3 regions of the Parabacteroides chongii genome follow, and region 2 is predicted to be linked to each of the others. Evidence: riboswitches for the same ligand, from Rfam matches in the RefSeq annotation. Region 2 holds a riboswitch; each other region holds the start of a gene.
What was found. Region 2 has a riboswitch for cobalamin ahead of P3L47_RS01425 (porin family protein). Riboswitches for the same ligand answer to the same signal wherever they lie in the genome.
Positions count from the first base shown of each region.

Region 1: it holds a riboswitch for cobalamin, as region 2 does, so the genes downstream of both, P3L47_RS08220 (cysteine-rich CWC family protein) here and P3L47_RS01425 (porin family protein) in region 2, are expected to answer to the same signal.
Region 3: it holds a riboswitch for cobalamin, as region 2 does, so the genes downstream of both, P3L47_RS06780 (TonB-dependent receptor) here and P3L47_RS01425 (porin family protein) in region 2, are expected to answer to the same signal.

Region 1 covers NZ_CP120849.1:2,189,912-2,197,313, reverse strand. Annotated here, with positions in the region: gene P3L47_RS08235 (acyl-CoA carboxylase subunit beta) at 1-87, opposite strand, end outside; gene P3L47_RS08230 (acyl-CoA carboxylase biotin carboxyl carrier protein subunit) at 89-610, opposite strand; gene accC (acetyl-CoA carboxylase biotin carboxylase subunit) at 647-2,161, opposite strand; gene P3L47_RS08220 (cysteine-rich CWC family protein) at 2,163-2,378, opposite strand; cobalamin riboswitch at 2,438-2,636, opposite strand; gene P3L47_RS08215 (anaerobic ribonucleoside triphosphate reductase) at 2,922-5,129, shown strand; gene nrdG (anaerobic ribonucleoside-triphosphate reductase activating protein) at 5,172-5,672, shown strand; gene P3L47_RS08205 (helix-turn-helix domain-containing protein) at 5,748-6,677, opposite strand; gene P3L47_RS08200 (efflux RND transporter periplasmic adaptor subunit) at 7,014-7,402, shown strand, end outside.
Region 2 covers NZ_CP120849.1:311,766-319,167, reverse strand. Annotated here, with positions in the region: gene P3L47_RS01440 (ATPase) at 1-100, shown strand, start outside; gene murQ (N-acetylmuramic acid 6-phosphate etherase) at 139-960, shown strand; gene P3L47_RS01430 (ATP-binding protein) at 1,300-2,862, shown strand; cobalamin riboswitch at 2,913-3,177, shown strand; gene P3L47_RS01425 (porin family protein) at 3,446-4,039, shown strand; gene priA (replication restart helicase PriA) at 4,109-6,571, shown strand; gene P3L47_RS01415 (low molecular weight protein-tyrosine-phosphatase) at 6,603-7,091, shown strand; gene P3L47_RS01410 (HD family phosphohydrolase) at 7,066-7,402, opposite strand, start outside.
Region 3 covers NZ_CP120849.1:1,790,753-1,798,154, forward strand. Annotated here, with positions in the region: gene P3L47_RS06780 (TonB-dependent receptor) at 1-1,998, opposite strand, end outside; cobalamin riboswitch at 2,052-2,250, opposite strand; gene P3L47_RS06785 (OprO/OprP family phosphate-selective porin) at 2,787-3,917, opposite strand; gene P3L47_RS06790 (metallophosphoesterase) at 4,132-5,988, opposite strand; gene P3L47_RS06795 (RagB/SusD family nutrient uptake outer membrane protein) at 6,005-7,402, opposite strand, start outside.

The DNA.
Region 1 (7,402 bases), 1.9 Mb from region 2:
CTGCTTTTCGATACGGGTAATACCACCTCCCTGCGAAGCTGTCTTATCCAGTTCTTCAAAGGTCTTATACAACTGTTCCTTTCCCATTTTATTCTTCTTTATCTGTTATTACGTCCAGCAACAGAAGAACCTGGTTGCTTGCTACCGAATCTCCTTCTTTGACCAATACCTCACGTACCGTACAGGCTGAACTTACCTTATAATTACTCTGCATCTTCATCGCCTCTATCACGACGACGATATCACCGGCTTCCAGACGGTCGCCTTTCTCCACCAACACTTTCACGACTTTTCCGGGCATAGGAGAAACGATCTTGTTATCCTGCCGCTCTTCGCTGCTCTTACGCATACGCAGATATTTCATCTGTGTATCGACAATATCGACGGCATAAGACAGGAAATGTGTATTCACCGTATAACTTTTGCCTCCTTCTCCCCGGATCAGTTCGGCATTATACGAATTACCGTTGTGCAAAATAGAGCAGGCACCGTTCTCGGCCATCATAATATCGACTTCATAAGGGACACCGTCTATCGTCAACTGCACCTTATTCCCTTCCTTGCTGACCAGCGATACATCCGCCACTCTTTTTCCTATATGTATTTCCATAATGAATAATTTTCTAATATGCTAATGAGCCAATTATTAAATGCGCAAGACGCCTTTCTGAAGACCGAACTCACGCCAGCGGCTGATAGGACGGTTATCCGACGCCAACCCCGACTTGTTTTCCTCCAGGTTGATCAGATAATCGATACAGGCAGCGATCATAGCCACATTCTCGGTTTCCGTACCGCTCTCACTTACCGGATGCTGTAATTGTTCCGCATTTTTCGCAATAAAAGAAGTATCATATTTCCCCTGTACAAAATCAGTCGTATCCATGATCCGGCGTAGATAGCTGATATTGGTTTTCAATCCGGTGATCTTGTATTCGTGCAGTACACGCCGCATACGTTCGATTGCATACTGGCGGTTAGTCGCCCATACGATCAGTTTGCCGATCATCGGGTCGTAATAAACCGGTATCTCATATCCTTCGTACACATAACTGTCCACACGGACACCGATGCCGTTCGGTTCCGTCAGTTGCCTGATCACACCGGGAGACGGCATAAATCCGGCTTCGGTATCTTCCGCACAGATACGGCATTCGATAGCATGGCCACGCTGGGCTATCTCTTCCTGACGGATATGGAGCGGCTCATCGTTAGCCACCCGGATCTGTTCTTTTACCAGGTCGACACCCAATACTTCTTCCGTGATAGGATGCTCCACCTGCAGGCGGGTATTCATTTCCAGGAAATAAAAATTCCGATGTTTGTCCACCAGAAATTCGATGGTACCTGCACCGGAATAATGAACGGCCTTTGCCGCAGCAACAGCTTTCTCTCCCATATCTTTCCGCAATTCAGCCGTAATAAACGGTGACGGGCTTTCTTCTACGATCTTCTGGTTACGCCGTTGTACCGAACATTCACGTTCGCAGAGGTGGATCACGTTCCCGTGATTATCGCCCAGAATCTGAAATTCGATATGATGGGGCTCTTCCACAAACTTCTCCAGATAAACAGTATCGTCTCCAAAAGAAGAAAGAGATTCCGAACGGGCGGAATTATAGGCTTCCACCACCTCTTCCTCTTTATAAATAAGCCGCATCCCTTTTCCACCGCCGCCCATCGATGCTTTCAGCATCACAGGAAAACCGATCTCCTTACAAACCCGAACTGCTTCTTCCGCACTCTGCAACGGCTGCTGTGTTCCGGGAACTACCGGTACGCCGGCTTCGATCATACGTTTGCGGGCAGAGATCTTATCTCCCATCGCTTCCATCGTTTCAGGAGCCGGACCGATAAAAATGATCCCTTCTTCCTTACATCTCCGGGCAAAAGCGGCATTCTCCGAAAGAAAGCCATAACCGGGGTGAACAGCATCTGCCTTATGAAGTTTGGCTGCCTGAATAATTTTTTCAATATCCAGATAACTCTCTTTGGAGGCCGCAGGGCCTATCAGGCAAGCTTCATCGGCATAAAGCACGTGCCGGGCAGCCCGGTCGGCTTCCGAAAATACAGCCACAGACTGTATTCCCATCTCCCGGCAGGAGCGCATCACACGCACCGCGATCTCACCACGATTTGCGATCAATATTTTCCGTATCATATCAATGCTTTAAATGTTTATAGCGGGGATTCACCTCGCAGGCATAGAAATATTTCTTTATCTCATTCAAACAGGAATTGCATAAGCATCCCGGATAATGCATCTTTACATAAGCAAGCTGGAGCTCATCCAATTTCACAGGTGCACAATGACAGGCAGAGATATCGTCTACCCGGCATACAAAGGAGACCCCACAACGCGGACAATCTTTCTCCATAATCTGATAATTTTTGAAATAAACAATCTTTTCGAACCCGTATCCTAACCCACGAGGACATGAGCCTTTAATGAATGGCAGGTCTTCTGACTTACTCCCATTCTGAAGCCTTCCCGACCTTCGTCAGTGGCATTAGTTGTTTTCAGAATGTTGAACGGAGCTTCACAGCAGCGGGACTGTCCGGGATTTACACCCGATTCCCTTTTAATCTGTATCACCCGACCAGATAATACAGAACCGATTCGGTGACAAATGTAGAGAAATTATTACACATTTTATTCCAAATTGTGCATATTTTTTATTGGGACGCATAAGAGGCTGATAATATAACAGTTAGAAGAGAGCTCACCATTGACTATCCATTTGGGAAAACATTTCTTACTTTAAAAATCAAAAAGTTTTCCACTTTCACTGATTTCATATCTAATAATCAGCGATTTGACATAATTTAACTCGTTAAAAGTTTTCCAAAAAGAACACCATATATAGTTTAAGCATACCTTTGTTGGAGTAAAAACAACATAAATAATTATCAATTTTATCATGATACAAACAGTTATCAAACGGGATGGACGTATCGTCGGATTTAATGAGGAGAAGATAGTAACAGCGATACGAAAAGCCATGCTGCATACAGAAAATGGGGAGGATTTGCAGCTGATCCGCCAGATTACGGATCATATTTCATTCAAAGGAGAACCACAAATGACAGTGGAAGCGATTCAGGATGCAGTCGAACTGGAACTGATGAACAGTAGCCGTAAAGACGTAGCACAAAAATACATCGCTTACCGCAACCAGCGTAGCATTGCCCGTAAAGCGAAAACGCGCGACATGTTCCTGGAAATTATCAATATCAAATCGAACGATATCACCCGTGAGAATGCGAATATGAACGCGGACACGCCTGCGGGTATGATGATGAAGTTCTCCAGCGAAACGACTAAACCGTTCGTCGACGACTATTTGTTAAGCGAAGAGGTAAAAGAAGCCATCTCCAACAATTACCTCCACATTCATGATAAAGATTATTACCCGACCAAGAGTCTGACATGCGTTCAGCATCCGCTGGACCGCATCCTTAAATATGGTTTCTCTGCCGGACATGGTGAATCACGCCCGGCAAAACGTATCGAGACAGCCAGCATCCTGGGCTGTATCTCTCTGGAAACAGCTCAGAACGAAATGCACGGCGGACAGGCAATCCCGGCTTTCGACTTCTATCTGGCTCCTTATGTACGCAACAGTTTTATCGAAGAGCTAAAAACACTGGAAGAGTTGAACGGAGCCGATTATTCGCACCTCTACCAGGTAAAAGTTGATGATTACGTAAATGCTCCGTTAGACGGCCTGACAGGCGACCAGCGGATCATACAGCATGCTATCAACAAAACGACCAGCCGTGTACATCAGTCGATGGAAGCCTTTATCCATAATATGAACACCATCCACTCACGTGGCGGCAACCAGGTAGTATTCAGCTCTATCAACTACGGGACAGATACTTCGGCCGAAGGACGTTGCATCATCCGCGAAATACTGAAAAGTACCTACCGTGGTGTCGGTAACGGCGAAACAGCTATCTTCCCGATCCAGATATGGAAAAAGAAACGTGGCGTAAGTTATCTGCCGGAAGATCGTAACTACGACCTGTATACACTGGCCTGCAAAGTTTCTGCCCGTCGCTTCTTCCCTAACTTCCTCAATCTGGATGCCACATTCAACCAGCATGAAGACTGGAAAGCAGACGACCCACAACGTTACATGTACGAGGTAGCAACCATGGGATGCCGTACCCGTGTATTCGAGAACCGTTTCGGACCGAAAACTTCTATCGGACGCGGTAACCTCTCCTTCTCTACCATCAATATCGTACGCCTGGCTATCGAATGCATGGATATCGAAGATAAGGAAGTTCGTATCGCTCGTTTCTTTGCGAAGCTGGATGATATGTTGGAAGTGACCGCCCGCCAGCTTCACGAACGTATGGAATTCCAGAAAACAGCTTATGCCAAACAGTTCCCGCTATTGATGTCCTCACTTTGGCTGGGTAGCGAGAAACTGAAACCGACCGACACGATCGCCTCTGTTATCAACCAGGGTACACTGGGTATCGGATTCATCGGACTGGCAGAATGTTTGGTTGCGCTTACCGGCAAACATCATGGCGAAGATGCAGCTTCCCAGGAATTAGGCCTGAAGATCGTAACGTATATGCGCGACCGTGTCAATCAGTTCTCTGAACAGTATCAACATAATTATAGCGTATTGGCAACTCCGGCAGAAGGCCTTTCCGGCAAATTTACCGGAAGAGACCGTAAGAAATTCGGGCCATTGCCCGGCATTACCGACCGCGACTATTATACCAATTCGAACCATGTTCCGGTATATTATAAATGCAGCGCCCGTCATAAGGCGGAAGTGGAAGCTCCTTACCACGCACTAACCGGTGGTGGTCATATCTTCTATGTCGAAATAGACGGCGACGCAACCCACAACCCGGAAGTGATCATGAAAGTGGTCGATATGATGGACAAATATAATATCGGATACGGCTCGGTAAACCATAACCGTAACCGTTGCCTGGATTGCGGTTTTGAAAATGCAGATGCCCACATGGAAGAATGCCCGAAATGCGGTAGCAAGCATCTGGATAAGTTGCAGCGTATCACCGGTTACCTGGTAGGCACAACCGACCGCTGGAACAATGCCAAACTTGCCGAATTAAATGATCGTATTATTCATAATTGATAATTTTCATTGGCATATTAACTCATTGACACATTATTTTTTATGCTTTCAATCATAGACATTATAGAAGATACAACCGTAGACGGTCCGGGATTCCGGACCGCTATCTACGCTGCCGGATGCCCGAATCAATGCCCGGGCTGCCACAATCCGGAGTCATGGGATATAAAGAAAGGTAAACCAACCCCGACGGAAGAGATATTGGATAAAGTTCTGGCAGATGAATTTGCGGACGTCACTTTTAGCGGCGGTGATCCGATGTTCCAGCCGGAAGAATTTACCGAACTGGCTCGTGCCATTAAAGAAAAAAGTCAAAAAAATATCTGGTGCTACACGGGTTACCAATTTGAGAAGTTATTGCAAAACCCTAAACAAGCGGCTCTCCTCCAATATATCGACGTACTGGTAGACGGTAAATTTAAACAGGCTCTGCACGACGAAAGCCTTTTGTTTCGTGGCAGCAGTAATCAACGTCTGATCGACGTGAAAAAATCATTAAAAGAAAACAAAGTAGTCTTCTATAACTATAATCCGTTTATTTGAAAAGACTTTTTCAACAGAGGTAGGTCCAAATTCATTTACACCTACCTCTAATTTATATTTCTTCCTATTATCTTCTTATTTTCCTCCAAATGCTCTTCCGGTGACATACTGTTGTTTAAACATAACCGGTGAGACTCCTTTATGTTTCTTGAAGAACTTTCCAAAAGAGGACTGATCTGAAAAATTCAACATGTCGGCTATCTGTTGAATGGACAAATCCGGATTCCGCAAAAGAATCTCGGCTTCGCGCATCAACGCTTCACCGATCCATTGATTGACAGTCCTTCCACTGAAACTTTTCATTATACGCGACAGGTACTCGGGGGTAATGCACAATTCACCGGCATAGAAAGAAACGGAATGTTCTGTCCGGCAATGTTTGTTCAGTAACTGGATAAACAGGAAAAGCAATACATCTTTTGCCGGTGGATTCGGATTTACTTTATGCCGGTTTGCCTGATAGACAATGTTATTCATCTCCAGTAAAAAGCCACGGAGTTCGTTCAGGATAATATCGCGTTGCCATGCATGTTCCGTACGGTCGATATTCCGCTCGATACGGCAGAGGCAATTCTCCAATAAAAGACCTTCCTCTTCATTCAGATGTTGGATAGGACGACTATGCAGGGAAGCGATATAAGCAGCTGGCATACGACGGCTGTTCAACATGATCTCGGAAAACAGATTGCGTTCGATGATCAGATGATAGCCTTTGAAATCGGAAGAAAAACGGAAGTTCTTTACCGAGTGCATATCCATTATATTCAATAATAGATTATCAGACAAATGATAGGTAAAATCATCTATGGTAATCTCTATATCTCCTTGACGAACCAGAAAAATAGAAAAGGCATCCAGGCGGATAGAAACATCTTCTTTGAATCCGGGATTCCTGTGATTGTTACCATCCATTTTCACAATAACCAATTTATCCTGATAGGACTTCAGATTCATTTTAAAACGAAGCAAGTCCGCAATACTCAGCTGCAAAAAAGATTCTTCCATATCCATTTTTATAAGGTTGCAAAGATAGAAAATATATTGGAAAGCAGCTTTGGACGGACCTTCATACAACCATTTTGCAGACGTCCGCAAAATGGTTCTAAAAGTATCTGGTAGACAACCTTCCCTGTTCAATTTTGGAACAAATATATTCATTTTCCAACCACAGCTATTATCTCTAAAAGTCGGATATTTGCACCGGTTATTAGTTAAGGCAGTATATATCAATGAGTAGCAAACTTACATCACTCTGACATTACCGTGTTGATGTTTTGATTTTGGAACAATCCTACTGCCGGGATTATAATTGAATAATAGCAGAATATGAAGAAAAATTTTATGGCCCGATGCCTCAATGGCGTTGGGGTAGGGCTTCTTTGCCTTATCGCAAGCTCATGTAAAGAGCAACCGGCAACAATGGTTAACAGTGAGTACAAAGTACTGAAAGTGTCGACAACCGACAAAACCCTGAGCAGTCTCTATTCCGCCACGATACGCGGACGACAGGATATCGACATCTATCCGCAGGTCTCAGGATTTATCACACAGTTATGTGTGGAAGAAGGACAAGCTGTCAGAAAAGGACAGTTGTTGTTCATCATCGACCAGGTTCCTTATCAGGCAGCGTTGCAGACAGCGATTGCGAATGTAGAAGCTGCACAGGCAGCACTGAACACAGCAAAGCTGACGTTCGACAGTAAAAAAGAACTGCATGCACAAAATGTAGT
Region 2 (7,402 bases):
TCAAGATATACTGAAAGATATTGCTTTTGACCTGGGGATACGTATCGGAACGGTTGCACAAAGTCCGATGGAGGGATTGATCGCGTATCATGGGAAGTAAACTTACATTTCGTTTTATGACCGGAAAAACTATTTATTATGTCATTTACTAAAATAACAGAACAAGATTCATTATATAATGACCTGGAAGATAAATCTGTCCGGGAGTTGCTGGAAGATATAAATACAGAAGACCAAAAGGTCGCACTAGCTGTGCAAAAAACAATTCCTCAGATAGAAAAACTGGTAGATCAGATTGTTCCCCGGATGAAACAGGGAGGGCGTATCTTTTATCTGGGTGCCGGAACAAGTGGCCGGCTGGGAGTGCTCGATGCTTCAGAAATACCTCCTACTTTCGGAATGCCCTCCACTTTGGTGATCGGTCTGATTGCCGGTGGCGATACAGCTCTTCGCAATCCGGTAGAGAATGCGGAAGATGATATGGATCGTGGTTGGGAGGAACTGCAGGAGCATCAGGTCACAACCAAAGATACAGTGATCGGTATTGCTGCATCCGGTACGACTCCTTATGTGATCGGAGCTTTGCGTAAAGCCCGTGAGAGGGGGATACTGACAGCCTCTATCTCCAGTAATCCGGATTCACCCATGGCTGCTGAGGCTGATGTGGCGATCGAAATGATTGTTGGTCCGGAATTTGTAACCGGCAGTTCGCGTATGAAGTCCGGTACAGGGCAAAAGATGATTCTGAATATGATTTCAACATCTGTGATGATCCGTTTGGGGCGTGTAAAAGGCAACCGGATGGTCAATATGCAATTGACTAATCAGAAACTGGTCGACCGCGGAACACGGATGGTGGCAGAGGAGTTGGGACTGAGTTATGGCCAGTCGCAGCGGCTCCTTCTGATGTATGGATCGGTAAAAGAGGCGGTGGATGCTTATCGAAAGGCTTCCATATAAAGTAGAGCTTTGAACAAACCCTACACAGACAAAAACTACTTATTAAGTAACCCCCTTGGCTACTTAGTAAGCAGAGGTTTGTTTACTTATTAAGCAGATGAAGGTTTACTTACTAAGTAGTTTTCTGTTTTCTTGATAATAAAGAAACGAACAAAGAAAGGTGAATAGAGTCTTGTCCTGATTTTGCGTGATTACTTTTCGGTAAGATACGAATTAGACATCTTTTTGGCCAAGCCCAAAGCCTTTTTCCGGAGTTTTAATGATAACTAAAAGATAGCCAACATCATATTTGGTAATCTCTTTTGTTTCACGTAAATTTGTGATAAAAGAAACAGGATTATGGAAATGCAACGACGACTTTATCCGATAGGGGTACAGACTTTCTCGAAGCTTCGAGAGGGGAATTATGTGTATATTGATAAGACTGAATATGTTTATCGCATGACACATTCAGCTTCGAATTATATGTTTTTGAGCCGTCCACGCCGATTCGGTAAGTCGCTGCTAACTTCAACGCTCCATGCCTATTTCGAGGGACGCAAGGAGTTGTTTGAAGGGTTGGCTATGGAAGGGCTGGAGAAAGAATGGATAACCTATCCGGTACTCCACTTTGATGTCAGCATGGCGAAGCATGTGGATGAAGCCCGTTTGAATCGGATGTTGGATTTTCTCTTGTCGGGATATGAGGATCGGTATGATTGCCATATAGAGGAGAAAGATGTTAATATCCGGCTGGCGAATTTGATACAATGTGCTTACAAGCGGACAGGGCGGCAAGTGGTGGTGTTGATTGATGAATATGATGCGCCGCTTCTCGATGTGATGCATGAAGAAAAAAACTTGCCTGTGTTACGAAACGTGATGCGTAATTTCTATAGTCCACTGAAGGCTTGCGATCCTTATCTGCGCTATGTCTTCCTTACCGGTATTACGAAGTTTTCTCAATTGAGCATATTCAGTGAACTGAATAATATAAAGAATATCAGCATGGACGATTCCTATTCCGCCATTTGCGGTATCACGGAAGAGGAGATGTTGACGCAAATGAATCTTGATTTGGAATTGCTTGCGAAGAAGATGCAGATTACCTGTCCGAAACTTGTTGCACGTTTGAGGGAGAATTATGACGGCTATCATTTTACTTACCCCTCGCCTGACATCTATAATCCTTTCAGCTTGCTGAATGCTTTTGCGGACGGTAAAATCGGTTCTTATTGGTTCGGCAGTGGTACACCTACCTATTTGATCGAGATGCTGAACAAATACCATGTAAAGCCTCAGCAGATCGGAGGTCGGAAAGTTATTTCCGAATCGTTCGATGCGCCGACGGAACGGATGACGGACATCACCCCGCTACTCTACCAAAGCGGTTATATCACGATAAAAGATTACTCCGAACTGACGGAACTTTATACGCTCGACATTCCCAATAAGGAGGTACGTATGGGGCTGATGAAAAGTTTGTTGCCCGGTTATCTTCACCAACATACCGCCGATGGTCTTACAACGGTTGCGCTTCTTTTCGAGGCGATAGCCGGAGAGCGGATGGACGATGCCCTTTGTTTATTGCAGACTTTCCTTTCCACGATCCCAAAATGCGATAATACCGATTACGAGGGGCATTACCAGTCTTTGCTATATACCATATTCAGTTTGCTTGGTATGTATGTGGATGTGGAAGTACGTACCCCCCGTGGTCGTGTGGATATGGTGATGCGGACGAAAACGACACTTTATGTCGTGGAGCTAAAACTCGATAAAACGGCGGATGCAGCCATGAACCAGATAGATTTGCGGAATTATCCCGAACGTTTTGCTTTGTGCGGGTTGCCCGTCGTGAAAGTTGCCATCGGTTTCGACCGGGAGCGACATACTATCAGCGATTGGCAGATAAGGTTCTAATCACTCCAACAAGAAAATAAAGATTTTGTACAAATCTAGTAAAAATGTATTATATTTGCGACATGCATTGTTCCGGACCTGTATCCGCAGGAAAGGATTAAAAGGGAATCGGGTGAAAATCCCGGACAGTCCCGCTGCTGTAAGCTTCATAACGGATTGGGCAACACTAGTGCCACTGACGGAGAAGTTGACAGATAACAGTGGACAGTGGACAGTTTAACTGTCAATTGTCAACTATCAACTGTCAACTGAAAAGTTGGGAAGGCGCTCAAACCGGAAGTAAGTCAGAAGACCTGCAAGGCATACTATTTCGACGGCTTCGAGGAAAGGCCGGAAGAGAACAGGAGACAGATTGTCGTCTCCACTATTCTTACTCCCGTTTCCCGTCTGGCTGTCTGAACATTTTTGTTTTTAATTATTTTGCCATAATAATTAGGAAAAGAGGCATGGATCGGTTTGCGGGATGAGCTCCGTAACCGGTGCATGCTTTCCTTTTTAATGAATGAACAGGATGACAGTAATACTTGTTTATTATAGGAAAAGTGCGTTTATTTGCAAACATAATTAATTAACAACAGGCAATATGAAGAAGGTTACAGGTTTAGTTTTGGTTATTTTGATGGTATTCATAGCCGTACCGGCAAAATCCCAGTTGAAGTTTGGGGTAAAAGGTGGTTTGAACATATCATCCGTTCATATGAATTCCGATATCCTGAAAGCGGATAATGTGACAGGATTCCAGATCGGTCCGATGATCGAGACTACTATTCCGTTGATAGGCATAGGCTTGGATGCGGCCATTCTCTATTCACAGAAAGGAGTCGACATGAAAACGGAGGGAACAGTTACCTCGACAAGTATGAAAACAGATTATTTGGATATCCCCGTCAATTTGAAGTGGAAGTTCGGTATTCCTTTGGTAAAAGCCTATCTTTCTGCAGGTCCGTATGTAGGTTTCCGTGTAGGAGGAGATAAAATTTGGAATGTTTTGGGTGAACAGATTAAAGCGAAAAACTTTAGCGCAGGCCTTAACTTCGGTGTAGGAGCGGAACTGATCAGCCATTTGCAGGTCGGCATCAATTATGGCTTGGGACTGACTGATAATTACAGCTCGGATAAGTTCGATATGAAGGCGAAGAATCGCGGCTGGTCCATTACTGCAGCGGTTTTGTTCTGATAACAGAAAGAAGATATGGAGGGCCGGGCTTTAACAGTCCGGCCTTTTTTGTTACTTTTGACCTCGTAAATGAAATATGCAGATGTCATACTACCCTTGCCGCTGGAAAATAGTTATACCTATAGTATCCCTGCGGATTTGGAGGCTGCCGTAACTCCCGGTTGCCGCGTCATTGTTCATTTCGGTAAGAAACGTTATTACACGGCTATTGTAATGGAGGTGCATGAGCGTAAACCGAATACGGACTTTGAAACGAAAGATATCTATGCCTTGCTGGATGCCAGTCCGGTATTGCGCAGGCCGCAGCTCCGTTTCTGGAGATGGATTGCCTCTTACTATATGTGTAAATTAGGGGATGTCTATAAGGCGGCTTTACCTTCCGGACTGAAGCTGGAAAGTGAGACAGCGGTGACTTATAATGCCGATTTTGTGGCTGACGGTCCTTTGCGTCCCAACGAGCAGGCTGTATTGGATGCCTTCAAAGGCGTACTCAAACTGACCGTATCCGAACTGGAGAAAAGAACCGGTTTGCGTAATGTCGTGCCGATTGTGGCTTCCTTGATGGCGCGCGGCGCTGTCGAGGTCAGCGAAGAGATGAAACGCGGATTTGTGCCGAAGATGCAGACATTTATCCGGCTGTCGCAGGAATATGCCAGCGAGGAACGTTTGCAAGAGGTTTTTGCTGATTTTAAGCGGGCAAAGAAACAGGAACTTTTGCTGGTCTGTTTCTTGGATTTGAGTCATGCCTTAAATCCGTCGTTGAGTAAGGAAGTTTCAAGAAAGGAGCTGCTGGAACACAGTGGCTGTTCTGCTGCCATATTGGACGGGCTGCTGAAGCGGGGTGTTTTGGAAAGCTATGAAAAAGAAGTCGGACGCTTGCAGGTGCCGGTATGCCGGTTGCAATCGCTCAGTCCGCTCAGTCCGGCACAGGAAAAAGCGTACGGTGAAATACACGATGTATTTACATCTAAAGAGGTTTGTTTGCTTCACGGCGTTACTTCGAGCGGAAAAACGGAAATCTATGTCCGACTGATCGACGAGGTCCTGAAGATGGGCAGGCAGGTTTTATATATGCTTCCGGAGATAGCCATCACTACCCAGATCACGGAGCGGCTGGCTAAATTGTTTGGAAACAAACTGTTGGTATATCATTCTAAATTTTCCGATAATGAACGTGTGGAGGTTTGGAACAAACTTCTTCACGGTGGAGAGCCAATGGTCGTACTGGGTGTTCGTTCCTCTCTCTTTCTCCCGTTTAAGGATCTGGGACTAATTATCGTAGATGAGGAACACGAAAACACTTACAAACAGCAAGATCCGGCACCACGCTATCATGCCCGCAATGCCGCGATCGTATTGGCTGGAATGCATGGGGCAAAGACTTTACTGGGATCGGCTACTCCTTCGATCGATTCCTATTTCAATGCAACGACCGGCAAATATGGACTGGTCGAACTGACTACCCGTTTCGGCGACTGTCTGATGCCGGAGATTATCACGGCCGATATAAAGGAGCTGAAGCGTAAAAAAATTATGAAGGATACGCTTTTCTCTCCTTTGCTGGTTGAAAAGGTGAATGCCGCTATTGCACATGGTGAACAGGCTATCCTGTTTCAGAACCGACGTGGGTTTGCTCCGATGATCGAGTGTAAGAGTTGCGGGTGGGTGCCTCATTGTGTGAATTGCGATGTCAGTCTGACTTACCATAAATACCATAATCAACTGGTTTGCCATTATTGCGGATATACAATCCAGTTGCCGCCCCATTGTCCGGAATGTCAGAGTTCGGAGTTGAAAATGATGGGATTCGGTACGGAGAAAGTGGAAGAGGAGATTGCATCCCTATTTCCGGCAGCCAAAGTAGAGCGGCTGGATTTTGATACCGCCCGTACCCGTACGGCTTACGAACGTATTATTTCGGATTTCGAGAAAGGAAAGACGCAGATACTGATCGGAACACAGATGTTGTCGAAAGGACTGGACTTTGGAAATGTGAGTGTTGTCGGTATACTGAATGCCGATAACCTGATGAACTATCCGGACTTCCGGGCTCACGAACGTGCTTTCCAGTTGATGGTGCAGGTGAGCGGGCGTGCAGGCAGAAGGGATAAGCGGGGTACGGTTGTCTTGCAGACTTCCCAGCCGGAACACCCTTTGATACGGATGGTGCAGCATTTTGCTTATCAGGAAATGGTCCGTCTGCAACTGAGCGAACGGAGTATGTTTCGGTATCCACCTTATTACCGGTTGATTGTCCTGGTGCTCCGGAGCCGTAATGAGACGGTCTTGCAGGAAATGTCAGCAATATATGCGGAAAAATTACGTGTTCGTTTGGGGGAAAGGGTATTGGGACCTGTCACTCCGCCTGTGACCCGTGTACAGACATTGCATATCAAAAAGATCGTTCTAAAGATTGAGATAGCTGCAGCGATAGCCCCTGTCAGGGAAATCCTGGACGCGATTCATTCGGAGATGCAGCGCTATCTTCCTTTTAAACAGTTGATAGTGCACTATGATGTGGACCCGGCGTAAACATTAAAAAAACAATTAAATAACCATTATAATGAAGCAGGAAAAGATAAGATTGTTATTTGTATGTCTCGGAAATATTTGTCGTTCTCCCTCGGCTGAGGCGGTGATGAAGAAGCTGGTAAAGGATGCCGGTCTTGAAGATTTTATCGAAATAGATTCGGCTGGTATCCTGGGTTATCATGAAGGAGAGCGTGCCGACCAGCGGATGCGTAGTCACGCAGCTCGGCGGGGATATGTGCTCGATTCGATCTCCCGTCCTGTCCGTACTTCCGATTTCTACGATTTCGATTTGATCATCGGAATGGATGACCGCAATGTAGATGATCTGAAACAAAAAGCTCCCGACCTGGAATCTATTGCCAAAATACACCAGATGACGGAATATTCCTGTAATAAATTATACGATTATGTGCCCGACCCTTACTATGGAGGCGCTTCCGGCTTTGAGTTGGTTCTCGATTTACTGGAAGACGCCTGCGGGGGATTACTGGAGACTATTTCTTCAGATCTGGGTAACTGATACGGGTGTGGAACATCGTTTTCAGCTTGTCGACAAAAACACTTTTAATCGTTTCCACATCCCGGAAAGTCAGCGGAGCACTTTTCAGTAATCCGTCTGCGATCTGTCCGTCGATAATTTTATCCACCAGTTGTTTGATGCTTTCTTCCGTATGTTCTTTCAGACTGCGGGAGGCAGCTTCGACTGAGTCTGCCATCATCAACACGGCTGTCTCCTTAGAGAACGGGTTAGGTCCCGGATAGGTAAACACCTTTTCGTCGATCTCTTTATCCGGATACTGGTTTTTGAATGAGTTATAGAAATATTTGGCT
Region 3 (7,402 bases), 1.5 Mb from region 2:
ATCCCAACGCGCATGTATATTGGCAGCATTCTTTACGCTTTTATCGACAGGGGTAATTACGACAATATCAGCTCCGGTTTTGCTGTCGTGTTCCAATGTCTTTGCTTCGCTGTCTGTGTAGATATAACCTCCGCCTACGGTGAATCCGGCTCCTGCGTAGATATTTGCGTTTACACTGATCCCTTTGATTTTAGCCCGGTTCACATTGTCGCGCTGGCGGATGGTAGAGAATTTCTCATGCAGCTCATCCAGTCCCATCTGGTGAATCTCTTCATCGCTTAATACGCGGTAATCGATCATGTCTTTAATATCGTTGTAGAATCCGGTGGCCGATATTGAAAAACGTGAGCATGTATATTCGCCGTTCAGTGAAAAGAAATTACTCTTTTCCGGTTTCAGGTCGGGGTTTCCAACCGTATAACGGTTTGAAGTTTTCGACTCGTCCGTTGCGTATAGTTGGGACAATGTAGGCGAACGGAAGCCTGTTGCGTACGATGCACGGAAATTAAATCCTTTGAGTTTGTACATAAGGGCGACATTCGGAGTGGCATAGTTTTTAAAATTCTCATTGTAGAGATAGCGCACGCCCAAGACTGCCTGTAGGTTTCTTAGTATCGTAATTTCATCCTGTGCAAAAAGTGCAATCGTGTACATGCTCTTGAAGCTGATGTTATCCGATTGGCTTCTGAAGTTTTCATTGATATACTCGATACCTGTGGATACTTTATTCCACGTGTTAGGTTTGAAAATACCTTTTACGGTTGCATCGTAATAAGTCGTTTCTTTACGGGTTTCTTTATCGCCTCGCTTGAAATCACCGGTTTTGAGGAAATAGTCATATTTTGAGGTGTAATTGTCGGCAAAGAAGTCGGCATCGATGTAAGCGGATTTGTTGATCATATATTTGGCACCGGCACCATAGGTGTAGGTTTCATGCGCCATGTTATAGGTATAGGCCTGTGTCTCTTCATAGATCGGGTTGCCGTTTTCGTCTTTCTTTTTTCCTTTCTTAAAATACGTAGCTGTTTCCGGTCGGCGTGTGTTATAGTCATAGTAATTACCACGTACGTAGAAAGATAAGCGGTCGGTTGCATTGTAAGCAAAACGTTGGCTGATATTGTCGGAGAGGAATCCGGTAGACATCGGGCGGCCTGTTTTATAACCGTTTTCGTCGAGATCATTCACTTGCCAGTTATCCGCTTCCCTACGCTGGTATGAAGTATAAGATGAAAATTTACCGGCATTTACGTCTACATTTATATTTTCGCTGAACCGTCCTTTACTGGTATAATGGGTGTAGTTGGATACATTCACTGCATTCTTGGTATCATCTGTAATAATATTGATAACGCCGCCGATTGCATCGCTGCCGTAAAGGGCGGAAGCTGCCCCGCTCAGGATTTCGATACGCTTTATATTGGCGATATTGATACGTGTATAACGGTCGTCACCGGTCAGGCGTTTACCGTTTTCCAGCAGTAGCATATAGTCTTCGTTCATGCCGTTCAGGCTCAGTGTCGTTCCCATTCCGTTTGTCATGGTTGTTACATTCGGAGTCAGTTTGACCAGGGCATCTTCCAGGTTGGTTACGTTGGCATTTCCCAGGTCTTTGGCTGTGATCACCTGTATGGGGACAGGAGAGTTGGTCATGCGGCGGTGGGTTCCCGTACCGGTTATAACGACTTGTCCCAGGTTGATATAGCTTTCGTTCATCTTGATCAGGATATTTTCATCCTGGCTGTCTGCGGTATATTTCTGGGGAAGGAAACTAACATGTGTTACACTCAGCGTATGTTCACCTTCCGGCAGGTTGCTGATATTGAATTCTCCTTTACCATTGGTTGTGCATCCTGCCAGGCTATGGTCTATGCGGATATTGGCTCCTACGACAGGTTCGTTGGTTTCAGCGTTTACGACTTTCCCTTTCAGGGCGGTTTGAGCGAACATAGATACTACTATCCAACTGATAGCAGCTGTGAGTAAACATTTCTTTTTCATCGAAATTGTTTGTATAAGAATTAATAATTCACTTTCCTGGCCCGGGAAAGCTTGATTATTTGTCTGATCTGGCAGGTTTCCTGGCTTAACCCTGAAAAGCACCTTCCCATTTCTTATAAACGAAACAGTGGCATAAGAAACTTTTCTTCGGATACGGGTATTACAGTAGCGGGCACTGCTTCGGATTGTCACCGAATTCCCTTTTATGCAGGTACAGAATGAACCGGCATCACCAAATCGGGCGCAAAAGTAGTTTTTTATTTAATATCTTTATGCTTACTTAGGCAATAAAAGTATGCAAACGTTATATTTTGGGGAGTTGCCGGTTATTATGTAAAAACAGTCGGACTCCTTCCGTATGTCAAAGAATGAATTAAAAGAAGCCCTTGTACCTCTTAATTGTTAATCAGGGAGATACTATGTGTTAAATCTTTACCTTTTGTTGCTACCCTCTACACCCTGCCGGATTACCCTGTACACCCTGTGCGGGCAGCCTCTACACCCTGGTCGGCTACCCTGTACAGGGTGGTTTTAGCAGGTCGGGACTTTTGTGTTAGTTTGTAGGGACTTAACAGGTAGTTGTCTGCCTTTTAACAGATAGTTTGTTAGGGTTACTGTGACAGATGACAGACTCTGTTGCAGATAAAAAAAGTATCTGCAACGCCTTTATCTGCTGGATGTCTGATTATTACAAAGATGGGTGACAGATGGCAGATACTTTTCTAAAACTTTATGTAGGATTGCGATGTAAAAGACGTATTTGCCTTGCAATAGGAGGAAGTAATCAATCAGAACCGGACCTGTAGCCGCAGTTGCATCATGTTAATTTCGCATTTTCCTAATGTCGAGTATTTATCCATCCAGAGATGTGCGTAATTCAGGCGGGAGGAAATGTACTTGTTGAAATAGTAGTTGATGCCGATCGACAGGTCGTGCTGGCTTCCTCCTGTCATGTTGCTGCTGAAGTCATTCAGATTGGTGTAATTATAGCGGCAGGCGAGCAGGATCGAGTGGGGTTCTTCCGGCATGACCGGTACGGCATCGAGGGTGTCGTAAGCGTACTTTGTGCCTTTCAGCAGGAAACCTCCCATAATATAGCCGCCATGAGCGGAATAGGAGGGCTTATGGTTCTTACGGTGGATATTCGTATATAAAAACTCGGTCTGAAGCAGCCATTTATGGCGGAAGAACAGGCATTCCACGTTAGACTGGACCTGGTTTCTCGCCTCTCCGACAGTCAGCTCTAACGTCCGCGGGGAAGGGATATAGGTGACACCTTTACTTTTTAACCGGATTTGTTGAGCCTGTGTTTCCGTATCTTCGTCCGGTACTTTGAATAAGGCACCGGTTCCGATATGAAATAATTGTCCGGACGAATTGATCGGCCGCCATACGATACGCCCTGAGAAGTTGTAACCGGGTTTGGTTGTTTCGGTGAAGCTGAGGCCGTCGCCGCAGAATGCGCCTGCAGATAAATAATATGAAGGGAGGGAACGCGTATAGGATACACCGATCCGGCGGTCCGGGTAGAACGTTTCGGATACGTTGGAGGCTGTGTTGAAGATAAGATCGTTCGTGCTGGTCGATTGGTCTATGCTGTAATAACCGAGCATATAGCCGGCACGAAAGTAGTTTCCGTCTTTCCCGTATTCGGTAAAGGCATCTTTCAAGGTGACCTTATTGTTAGCAAAACCGACATCGATCTTGGTATACCAGCAGGAATAGATACGGACTTTTGCCGCTAGTCGTACATCCGAAATATGTGCACCTGCGTGCAATGCTTCAGGCGAATGAATATAGACACCGCCATCCAAAAGTAAACGTCCGGATAGCTTCCAGTTGATAGGAGAGGAGTCGGGCGTTGCGAAAACAGGTAAAGTTATAAGTAGAATCAGAAATAAGGTTGCTATATGTTTCATGAAAAATGTACCTTTACAGTATGAAACCGTAAAGGTACAAAAAAATGGAAAAAATTGAAGTGATATTGTAAAGATATTGGTTATAGACCGAGCTTACATTCTTTACTAAATAAGTAACTAAAAAGACCAGTGCTGTTGTATGATTGCTAGTCTCGATCTTTTTTAAGTATCTTTGGAGTCAGTTTTTATTATGTTGCTTTGTATTTGAGATATTTTATAGATTGATTTTTTTAATTATTTGTCCTTTAGTATCTAAAACAGTAAGAAGCATTTCTTTCCCTTTTTTAGCCAGGATCATGATTGTTGCATTTTCCGGTTTGTTTCCTCCACCGATAATTACCGGGAAATTATTCTCCTTACTATTTTTAGGGTAATATGCAAAGCGATGTATATGTGCATTGATACATATATCAAAAGATGCATTTGAAAGAAGATTTTCCCATAACTCCCGACAAGGAAGATAGGCTTTTTCGGGCATTCCATATAATGGTATATGATGGATCAGAACTTTTTTTGAGGCTTTCTTGAACTCTTTTCCTTTTAGTTCGTTTTTTAGGAAATTGATTTGTTCAGAGCGTAACTTATCAAAATTATTCAGATTATAATATACCCATGTTGTGTCAGGTTTATCTTCACCGCAGTCCAACATTATGAAACGTGTATCTCCCCAGTTGAAGGCTCCATAAGTTTTATCTCCCACATAGTCGAATAGTTCGCGTAGTTGTATGGAATAGGCATTACGTATTTCGTGATTACCTCGTAAATAAAAGACCGGAGTATTTTCTGCGCCCACCTTTTCATTTAAATAGGACAAAAAACGAACCGCTTGTTCTTCGTTATACGGATCATCAATGCAGTCTCCGTTAAATAGAACGAAGTCATAGTTTATATCTTTTACTTGTTCTGTTAGCATTTCTAAAACTTGGTTGTTTTTGTGAAGATCATTTAAGATGATTGCCGTGAAATCAGATGTATCTTTTGCAGGAACAGTGAAAGAGTAAATATCAGAATAAGCAGTATTGCCAAATTCTTTTTTGTAAGCTTCATATAAAGTGATTTCTTGCGAACATACACGATAATAGTAGATTTTTCCAGGCTGTAAATTAGCCAGCCTTATTTTATGATGCTTATTATTGCATATAATCTGTCCGTCAACAATGTTTTCTTCCCGGTTTCTCAGATTCAGATCTGTACCATATTCGACCCAACTGTGAACCGGAACATGGGTCAGCCAGGAAACGGTGATACCGTTTCCTGTTGGGTTCTGTAAATATGGTTTTGTCCGAAAAATGTCAATAACATTTGCTTTTAGACGTACATCGACGAATAAAGGCAGATGATCGGAAGCTGTTTGTTCTTCCTGAAGTACTTGACGCTGTAAAACACTGTATGAGTTCCCATTATTATATCCATATATAAAATCAATACATCTGTTTGGATTAACCACCGGAATAGTGTTTACCTTATAATTATTCAACGGTATAAACTTTTCTTGCAAGGCGACTTGTGTCGGTGATCCCTGGACAGAATTCATATCTCCCGCAAGAAATAATGGTTTTGTTATACCTTTTAATTCTTCAAAGATTATAGGGACTGACAAGATTTGATCTTCCTTGGTCAAAGAGAAATGGCTGCAACAAAGAATATATTTTTCAAATTCTGTTATTAGTAGCAACCGATTTTCTTCACGTCCGGGTAGTTTTACTGTCTTGTAATTTAAAGGTTTTTCTTTAGAAAGAATACCAATACCATATTTCCCCCCTTGATAGTCTATGGAAGCACCATAAACGTAATGCATGAGTGTCCTTTCTGACAACTCTTTTAATGCAAATACACCTTGGTTCCTCTCCGTTACACTATCGAGTTCCTGTACAGCTACCACATCCGGATTTACTCGATTGATAATATCGGCAACTCTTTGGTAATTTATAATATCATCCATCCCTCGGCAGTTTCGTACATTGTAACTCATTATACGTAACGAGTTTTCTTCTTTCGGTTCTATGTCATTTCGAGCATGAACGGCTAGCCCCAGCAACAAGCCGGTGATTAGTAAAAAATATTTCTTCATGGCTGTATGAAAATAATTATAACCCATCGTTCCAACCTGGATTTTGAGTCAGATTCGTATTTAATAAGCGTTCCTGAATTGGTATAGGATATAAATAGTCTTTATTTTCATCCCATACTTTTTTGAGATGGGGATTAACAACAATACATCCACTTTCTCCGTTTTCCAACGTAATATCACTATTCAGTTTTAGATATTGAATTGATTTACCATCTAATGATGGTTTTGAGTCTTTGTAAATATGTATATCGATATTCCCATCTCCATCCAGATCGAAAGAACCTATGCTTGGAAAATACATTCCTTTAAACTGTTCTGTGAATGTAGCCCCTTCTTTCCAGCGCATCATATCATCCCAGCGGAAACTTTCCATAACAAGTTCTATACGTCTCTCTCTTCTTATTTCCAGAATGACACCTTTATTGGAACCTGATACATGTGGGTATTGCTTTTCTAAGTATGGATCCGGATTTGAGTTGGCTTTTGTCAGATCTATATTAGGCATTCCAACCCGGTCTCTGATTGGTTTGATGGAGATATCAAGATCATTTTGAGTAAGAATCCCTAATTCGGCTTTTGCTTCAGCATAGATTAAAAGTGCTTCTGCAAAACGGAAAATGGGCATGTCGTTAATATCCTTCTGATTTGTATCCCACTTTCTCTCTGTTACAAATTTTATCAATTGGTAACCTGTTACTGTAGAGCCGAATTCCTGTACAAGAGTTTCTGTCTCATCAATACGAGTATACCCCGGTGTACGTATGGTTTGGCTTAGGCGAGGATCTCTGTTTTTAGTTTCATCGGTAAAAAACATGGTTTCATGCCCTGGTATATCTGTAAAACGTTTTCCATCTCTCATCAGATAGCTGTTTACCAATCTTTTTTCAAGTCCCGGGCGTCCGTAGGAAGCTGTCATTGTATAATAATTCAGGTTGTGATATACCTGAAATTCATCACTATACCCTCTTGCAAGTATCACCTCGGCAGGAATGGCTTCATGGGATGCAAAGAAATTGAGATAATCTTTATCCGGGTTACCCGTAGAATAAATTTTATATCCGCTTTGCGAGATCAATTCTTCAGAAGCATTTACTGCCTCTTTTAAGAATTTATCGGCATCCGGCAAGTTAAATTCTGTATGATATTTGCGGAAAGTACCTTCATGAAGACATATACGTGCTTTTAAAGCCAATGCTGTCCATTTAGACAATTCGTTCACTGTTTTTTCTGTTGGTAAATGTTCAATAGCTTTGTTGATGTCTTCCAATATATGTTCCATGATTTCCGTACGGGGACTCCTGGCTTTTTCCAATGCTTCCGTATCCTGATCATTAATGACTTTATCATACCAAGGAACATCTCCAAAACGCTTTACTTTATCAAAATAGAAGAAAGCACGGAAGAAATAAGCAAT